2 regions of the Microbacterium sp. SORGH_AS_0888 genome follow, and region 2 is predicted to be linked to the other one. Evidence: riboswitches for the same ligand, from Rfam matches in the RefSeq annotation. Region 2 holds a riboswitch; the other holds the start of a gene.
The links. Region 2 has a riboswitch for thiamine pyrophosphate ahead of thiM (hydroxyethylthiazole kinase). Riboswitches for the same ligand answer to the same signal wherever they lie in the genome.
Positions count from the first base shown of each region.

Region 1 (3,792 bases), 1.2 Mb from region 2:
GACGGCTTCCGGCGCACGCACGACCGTGCGCTCGAGACCCAGCGGCTGATGCAGACGCACAACGCCCACCCGATCGGCTTCTACGACGACGTCGCGGCCGTCCTCGTCATGGCCCGGGACGACGCCCGGCTGCGCGAGTTCATCCATGCCGTGCTCGGCCCGCTCGCCCTGGCGCCGCAGGAGCTGCGCGACACGCTGCGCACGTTCATCCACCAGCGCTACAACGCATCGCGGACCGCGGAGCTGCTGTTCACCCACCGCAACACGGTCCTCCAGCGCGTTCGCCGCGCCCAGAGCCGCCTTCCGGTCTCACTGGAGCGCCACGGCACCAACGTCGGCCTCGCCCTGGACGCGATGCACTGGCTGAACCTTCCGCAGCCGTAGGCGCAGCCCGCGCCGGCGGGGACGCGGCGGACGACTCGGCTCAGCCGGCGAGACCGAACAGCTGCAGCGGGTGGGTCAGCCGCCACCATGGGCTCGGGCCCTCGACATCCCCCGCGAGCACGAGGTCGGTCGTGGCGCTGTTCACCGGTCCCGTCGTGGTGAGCACGCCCACCTTCTCACCGGCGTCGCGTGCGTCGCCGAGCGAGAACGTGGTCGTCGCGGTCGCGGACGCGCCGTTCCAGAGCACGACGCTCGCGTCGGATGCCGTCACGACACCGACGGGGGAGCCCCACAGCGTGTCGACCTGGCCCACGGTCGTTCCCTCGGCCACGGCGGGCACCGGCTGCAGCTCCTTCTCGACCTGGGCGAACAGTGCCCGCGTGGCGGCATCCCGGGTCTCGTGGTCGGGCTGGCCGAGAACGCTCGCGAGGATCGTCACGGTCGTGCCCTCGACCGTGACCTGCTTGGCCGAGAGCAGGTTGTAGAGGTCGAGGGTGCCGGTCTTGATGCCGATGACGCCCGGGTCCGCCAGCAGCGCGTTCGTGTTGACGACGTGGCCGGCGCCGGGCAGGTCGACCGCGGGGGTGCGCACGATCTCGGCGATCACGGGGTTGGCCAGCGCCCGGCGGGCGAGGTCCAACAGCGCCGCGGGCGTCGCCGTGTTGCCCTCCTCGATGCCGGTGGGCTCCACGACCGTGATGCCGTCGATCCCGTGCTGGCGCAGCCACGCGTTGGCCGCGTCGGCGTACACCGCGTCGCTCGGCCAGATCCTGCCGGCCAGCCGGTCGGCGTAGTTGCCCGCCGAGCCGATCAGCATCCCCTGCAGCAGCTGATACTCGGTGAGGCTGCCGCCGACGGGGACGTCGAGCGAGGACTCGTCCTGCCCGAGGCGATCCCAGTACTCGACGCGGTCGCTGTAGGTGAACGAGTAGGAGGGGCCCTGCTCTCCGAGCGCGAGCGGCATCTTGTCGAGCACCACGAGCGCCGTCACGATCTTCGTGATGCTCGCCATGGCGCTGGCGGTTCCGGTCGAGGCCAGCGGCGACCCGACGCCGTCGACCGCGACCGAGGCGCTCCCCTCCGCGGGCCACGCGGGAGCCGCGGCCGCCGCGGCGGCCGGCTGGGGCGAGATCGGCGTGAGGGTCGGCGCGACCGCGTACAGCGGCCACAGCAGCACGGTCGCGCAGTACGCCACGACGAGTCCCAGGATGAACGCCGCCGGCACGACGACCGCCGGCCGCCACGGCGAGCGCCGGGGCGCGCGAGCGAGCAGGTCGGCGGCCACGGGCACGTAGCCGGTGCCGGCCTCGAGCTGCAGTCGGGGCGCCGAGCGTTCGGCCACGCCGCCCTCGTCGACCCAGCCGAGCGCCGCGGGCGCCGCGGCGGCGATCATGTGCTCGGAGGCCACGACGACGGTCGCGGACGAGGCCTGCCCGGCCTCGGAGGCGACGAGGACCGGAGGAGCCGTCACCGGCTCCTCGGGCGCATCCGCGCGGGCGGCGGCGGCCACGAGCAGCGGGACGGTCGCGGGGTCGACGACCGAGGTCTCGACCGTGGGGCTCTCGGAGGAGCCGCGGGCACGCAACGACCGTCGCGTGGTCGGCGGGCCTTCGGGGGTCACTCGCCTACGGTATCGCGGCGGGGGTCTATACTCGGCATCTACCACCACGGGAGTCCGGTGTTCCGGGCTGAGAGGAAGCGAATCCACGCTTCGACCGTCGAACCTGATCCGGATCATGCCGGCGCAGGAAGGAGCATCAATGCACACGTCTACGTCTACGTCCACGTCCGCATCCGTGCGGTCCGTCCACCTCCGCTGGCGGGTGGTCGACATCGTCGTCGCGAGCGTCATCGGGGTCGCCGCCGGCGTCATCTTCTGGATCTGGGGTCAGGCCTGGACGCCGCTCAGCACCGCGCTCGCCTTCCTCCCGGGGCTCGAGGGGCTGCTCTCCGGGGGCTGGCTGTTCGCCGGCGTCCTCGGCGGGCTCGTGATCCGCAAGCCCGGCGCGGCGCTGTACACCGAGATCGTCGCGGCGGTCGTCTCGATGGCCGTCGGCACCCAGTGGGGGTTCCTCACCTTCGTGTGGGGCGTCATCGAGGGGCTCGGCGCCGAGATCGGCTTCGCGCTCTTCCTCTACGGCAACTTCCGGCTCCTGGGCGCTCTCAGCTCGGGCGCGGTCGCGGGGCTGTCGGTGGCGCTGCTGGACACGAACTTCTCGTCGATCGCCGCATACGACCTCGGGGCGCGGGTCATCTACTTCGTCTCGGCCGTGGTCTCCGGCATCCTGATCGCCGGCCTCGTGTCGTGGCTCATCGTGAAGGCGCTCGCCGCGACCGGGGCGCTCGATCGGTTCGCCGCCGGCCGCGAGGCGCGCGCCGCCGACACGGCGTGACCGCAGCCGGGGCGCGCGTCGTCGCCCGCGGCTGGGGCTGGCGGCACGCCGGCCGACGCCGCTGGGCGACGACCGGGATCGACCTCGACATCGCCCCGGGCGAACGCGTTCTGCTGCTCGGCGCGAGCGGCGCCGGCAAGTCGACCCTGCTGCGGGGCCTGGCGGGCGTGCTCGGCGACGCCGAGGACGGCGAGGCCGCGGGAGAGCTGCGCATCGACGGCGAGGAGCCGGCGCGTGCGCGGGGCCGCGCGGGGCTCGTGCTGCAGGACCCCGACGCGCAGGTCGTGCTCGCGCGCGTGGGGGACGACATCGCCTTCGGCTGCGAGAACCTCGGCGTCGCGCGCGAGGAGATCTGGCGGCGGGTGGATGCGGCGCGGGATGCGGTCGGTCTCGCCGTGGGGCGCGACCACCCGGCGGAGGCGCTCTCGGGCGGGCAGAAGCAGCGGCTCGCGCTCGCCGGTGCGCTCGCGATGAGACCGGGGCTCCTGCTGCTGGACGAGCCGACGGCCAACCTGGACCCCCCGGGCGCCGCGGAGGTCCGCGACGCGGTCGTGCGCGCCGTCTCGGAGGCGGGGGCGACGCTCGTCGTCGTCGAGCATCGCGTGGCGCTGTGGGCCGAGCACGTCGACCGCGTCGTCGTGCTCGCCGCCGGCGGAGGGCTCCTCGCGGACGGCGCGCCCGCGGAGGTGTTCGCGGTCCACGGTGTGACGCTCGCCGAGGCCGGCGTGTGGGTGCCGGGTCGACGGGTCGGGATCGATGCGCGCCCCCGGCTCGGCGAGGCGCCCGAGGTGCTGGGCGCGGCCGGGCTCGCGGTGGGGCGGCGCGGGTTCGGCGAGCGGATGCCGCGGGTTGCGACATCCGGGGTCTCGGTCGTGCTGCGCGCCGGACGTGCGCTGGCGATCACCGGGGCCAACGGCGCCGGCAAGTCGACCCTCGCCGAGACGCTCGCGGGACTGCGGGAGCCGCTGGCCGGCGAGGTCACGGCATCCGCCGCGTTGCGCGGGGGCGTGCGGGG
Region 1 is NZ_JAUTAZ010000001.1:1,719,879-1,723,670, reverse strand. Features, by position in the region: gene QE381_RS08340 (CdaR family transcriptional regulator) at 1-384, shown strand, start outside; gene QE381_RS08335 (D-alanyl-D-alanine carboxypeptidase family protein) at 425-2,005, opposite strand; TPP riboswitch at 2,042-2,152, shown strand; gene QE381_RS08330 (ECF transporter S component) at 2,145-2,777, shown strand; gene QE381_RS08325 (ABC transporter ATP-binding protein) at 2,774-3,792, shown strand, end outside.
Region 1: another riboswitch for thiamine pyrophosphate. It lies ahead of QE381_RS08330 (ECF transporter S component); the one in region 2 lies ahead of thiM (hydroxyethylthiazole kinase).

Region 2 (3,792 bases):
CAGTCGTTGTACTCGATGTCGAGCCACTCCTTGGGGTCCAGCTCCTGGTTGTAGCGATCCAGGACGACGTAACCCGTCTCCTCGAGCGCGGCGGACGTGATGTAACCCATGACGAATCATGCCTTTCGGTCGGGGCCAGCGAAGTTTTTACAGGCCCAGGTAAGGTCAGCCTATTCCCGCGGGCTGCCGCACCCCTGGGAGGCGGGCCGGTAAAATCGGACCCGGCCGCGGCGCGCTCCGATGCCGGTGCCGCTGCGAAGGACGACCGCCATGACCCTCTCCCCTGCCGCCGCCACCAACGTCGACGCGACGGCGGTGGGCACCCTCGCGTGGCTCTCGTCCCGTGTCTCCGGCATCGTCGTCCCGGTCTACCAGCGTCAGTACCGCTGGGACATCGGCGGGTGCGATCAGCTGCTCTCCGACATCCGCGCGGTCGCGGACGCCGACGACGGCCGCACGCACTTCCTCGCCTCCATCCTGTCGACGCGCACGGAGGGATCTGACGACGAGCTCGTGCTGATCGACGGCCAGCAGCGCATCACGACGCTCATGCTGCTGGTCGCCGCGCTCCAGCACACCGTGCGCCCGAACGACCCCTCCCTGGCCGAGGAGATGGCGAGCGTGCTCGTCCGCCCCGACGATCCCCGCCGCACCAAGCTTCGGCCGCATCGTGCGTGGGCGGGAGTCTTCGAGGATGTCGTGCTCGACCGTGGCGCGGACGGCGCGCAGGGTTCGCGCTTCGCCGACAACTACGCCTTCTTCCGCAGCCAGATCCGGGCGGAGGAGGTGCCCCGCATCTGGCGGGGGCTGCAGCGCCTGGAACACGTGTCGATCACCCTCGGCCCGCACGCGGGGGCGCAGCAGATCTTCGAGAGCCTGAACGCCACGGGCGAGCCGCTGCGGGACCACGAGCTCATCCACAACTACGTCCTGATGGGGCTCAGCCATGCGCAGCAGCTCGACGTCGAGGAGTCGTTCTGGGTCCCGATCGAGCAGAACACGGGTGAGGCGATCGGCGAGTTCTGGCGCCACTACCTCGTCATGCGCACGGGCCGCGAGGTCACGGTATGGGGCGGTCGGGGGGTGTACGACGCCTTCCGGCGCGAGTTCCCGCGTCTGGAGGCGGACTCGCTGCACGACCAGGCCGCCCAGTGGCGGGACTTCTCCGAGATCTATCGTGTCCTCCGGCAGCCCGCCCACGCCGAGTCCGAGGCGATCGGGCGCCAGCTCGCGTACCTGAACACGTTCGGCCCACGGCTGCACTCGCTCGTGATGCGGCTGCTCTCCGAGCGCCGCCACGGGCTCCGCGACGAGGCGGCGCTGATCGAGGTGCTCGAGTACCTGCAGGCGCTCCTGCTGCGACGGACCCTCGTCGGCGTGCCGCTCGATCGCATCGTCGCACGGCTGTGCCGCGCCCACGCGGACGGCGGTGACGCGCTCGAGCGGGCGATCGCGCGCATCTCGCCCTCGGACGAGCGCGTGCGCGTCGCGGTCAAGTACGGCGCTCTCCCCCACCCGGCGTACGTGCTGGGCCGCCTCGCCGGGCTTCCGCGTGTCGCGGGTCTCGACGTCGAGCACGTCCTGCCCGTCGCTCCCGGGGACGACTGGACGGGCGACGGCCGCCGGGCCTGGCGAGACTATGGCGACGACGAGCAGAACAGCGCGCGCGCCCTGACGGAGACGCTCGGCAACCTCACCCTGCTCGAGGAGGCGCTCGCGGAGCGGGCGATGGATGCGTCCTTCCCTGCCAAACGCGGGCTCTACGGGACATCGCGGGTGTCGCTCAGCCAGGAGCTCGGCCGGGTCGAGAGCTGGGGAACGTCCGCGATCGCCGAGCGCACGGAGCGTCTCACGCGGCAGCTGGTCTCGCTGTGGGCCCGCCCACGCGTGACCGCGATCGACGACGACGGCCTCACGCCGATCCTGGATGCCGTGCCCCGTCGCGGCTGGCCCCACGGCTGGGAGCGCGAGTACGCGTACGTGGAGTATCGCGGGGAGCACTGGGAGGTCTACGACATCCGCCATCTCTTCCGGCGGGTGTTCCTCCGGCTGTGGTCGGATGCGCGTGCCGCGGTGCTCGAGGACAGCGCGCGCCGTGGCGGGCCGGTCTACGCCGGCCAGGCCTGGCACGGACAGTGGGAGACCCTCGACGAGACGCACTCGCTGTATCTCGGCTGGGACTCGAGCTACATGCTGAGCGCCGTGCAGGGTGTCCTCGAGGAGGCCGGCATCGCCGCCGAGGTGTTCCTGAAGTACTCCTACATCGGCGAGGCGATGCGCTGAGGTAACCTCGTCAGCAGTGACACGGGGTGCCCGGGAGGGCTGAGATCACACCCGTCGAACCTGATCTAGTTCGTACTAGCGAAGGGATGTCGCCATTGCGCACGTCATCGCCGTCTCTGTCCGCCGCCTTCTGGGCCGTGGAGGAGGTGAGAACGACAGCGCCGCTCGTGCAGTGCCTGACCAACGCGGTCACGGTGAACTTCGTGGCCAACACCCTGCTCGCGGTGGGCGCGTCACCGGCGATGGTGGACGTGCCGGGAGAGGCGGGCCCGATGGCGGGTGCCGCGTCCGCGGTGCTCATCAACCTCGGCACGCCCGGCGCGGAACAGCGTGAGGGCATGCTCGAGGCTGCCGAGGCCTGTGCCGACATGGGCCGCCCGTGGGTGCTCGACCCCGTCGCCGTCGGCGCTCTGCCGGTGCGGACCGACCTGGCCCACCGGCTCCTGACGCGGCGACCGACCGTGATCCGCGGAAACGCCTCCGAGATCCGAGCGCTGGCGGGAGCCGGGACGGGCGGGCGCGGGGTGGACGCGGCGGACGATGTGGCGGGTGCCGCGGACGCCGCCCTCGCGCTCGCCCGCACATCCGGCGGGGTCGTCGCGGTCTCCGGCCCCGTGGACCTCGTCACCGACGGCCGGCGCACCGTGCGGATCACGGGCGGCGACGTCCTGCTCACCCGCGTCACGGGCGGCGGCTGCGCGCTGGGCGGGGTCATCGCCGCCTACGTCGCGAGCCATGCAGACCCGTTCGAGGCCGTCGTGACCGCCTGTCTCGGCTACGGCATCGCGGCCGAGCGCGCCGCCCACGCGGCGGCCGGACCGGCCGGCTTCGCGGTCGCCTTCGTCGACGCGCTCGCGTCCCTCCGCTCCGCCGACCTGGTGGCCGAGGGGCGGATCGCGTGACCATCGACCTCTCGCTCTACCTCATCACCGACGAGCGCGCGGCGGCGTCGGCCGGACGCGGGGTGCTCGACACGGTCCGGCTCGCCGTCGCCGGCGGTGTCACCGCCGTGCAGGTGCGGGCGAAGGACGCGTCCGCTCGCGATCTCCTCGCGCTCGTGCACGCCGTCGCGTCCGCCGTGCCCGAGCGTGTCGCCGTGATCGTGAACGACCGTGTGGACGTCTTCCTCGCCGCGCGCGCGAACCGCGCCGCGGTGGCGGGTGTCCACGTCGGCCAGCGGGACATCCCGGTCGACCACGTGCGGCGTCTCGTGGGCCCGGACGCCGTGGTGGGGCTGACCGCGGCCACGCCGGAGGAGCTGCAGGATGCGGCGGCCTCCCCCGCGCGCGTCGACTACGTCGGAATCGGCACGGTCCGCGAGACGACCACCAAGCTCGACGCCCCGGCCCCGCTCGGGATCGAGGGCGTGATCCGCCGCGCCGCGACGTGTCCGCTGCCGGCCGTCGCGATCGGCGGCATCGTCGCGAGCGATGTGGCCGTGCTCCGCGCCGGGGGCCTCGCGGGAGTCGCCGTCGCCTCGGCGGTCGGAGCGGCCCCGGATCCGACCGC
Region 2 is NZ_JAUTAZ010000001.1:492,175-495,966, reverse strand. Features, by position in the region: gene QE381_RS02400 (hypothetical protein) at 1-110, opposite strand, end outside; gene QE381_RS02395 (DUF262 domain-containing HNH endonuclease family protein) at 271-2,283, shown strand; TPP riboswitch at 2,296-2,387, shown strand; gene thiM (hydroxyethylthiazole kinase) at 2,430-3,185, shown strand; gene thiE (thiamine phosphate synthase) at 3,182-3,792, shown strand, end outside.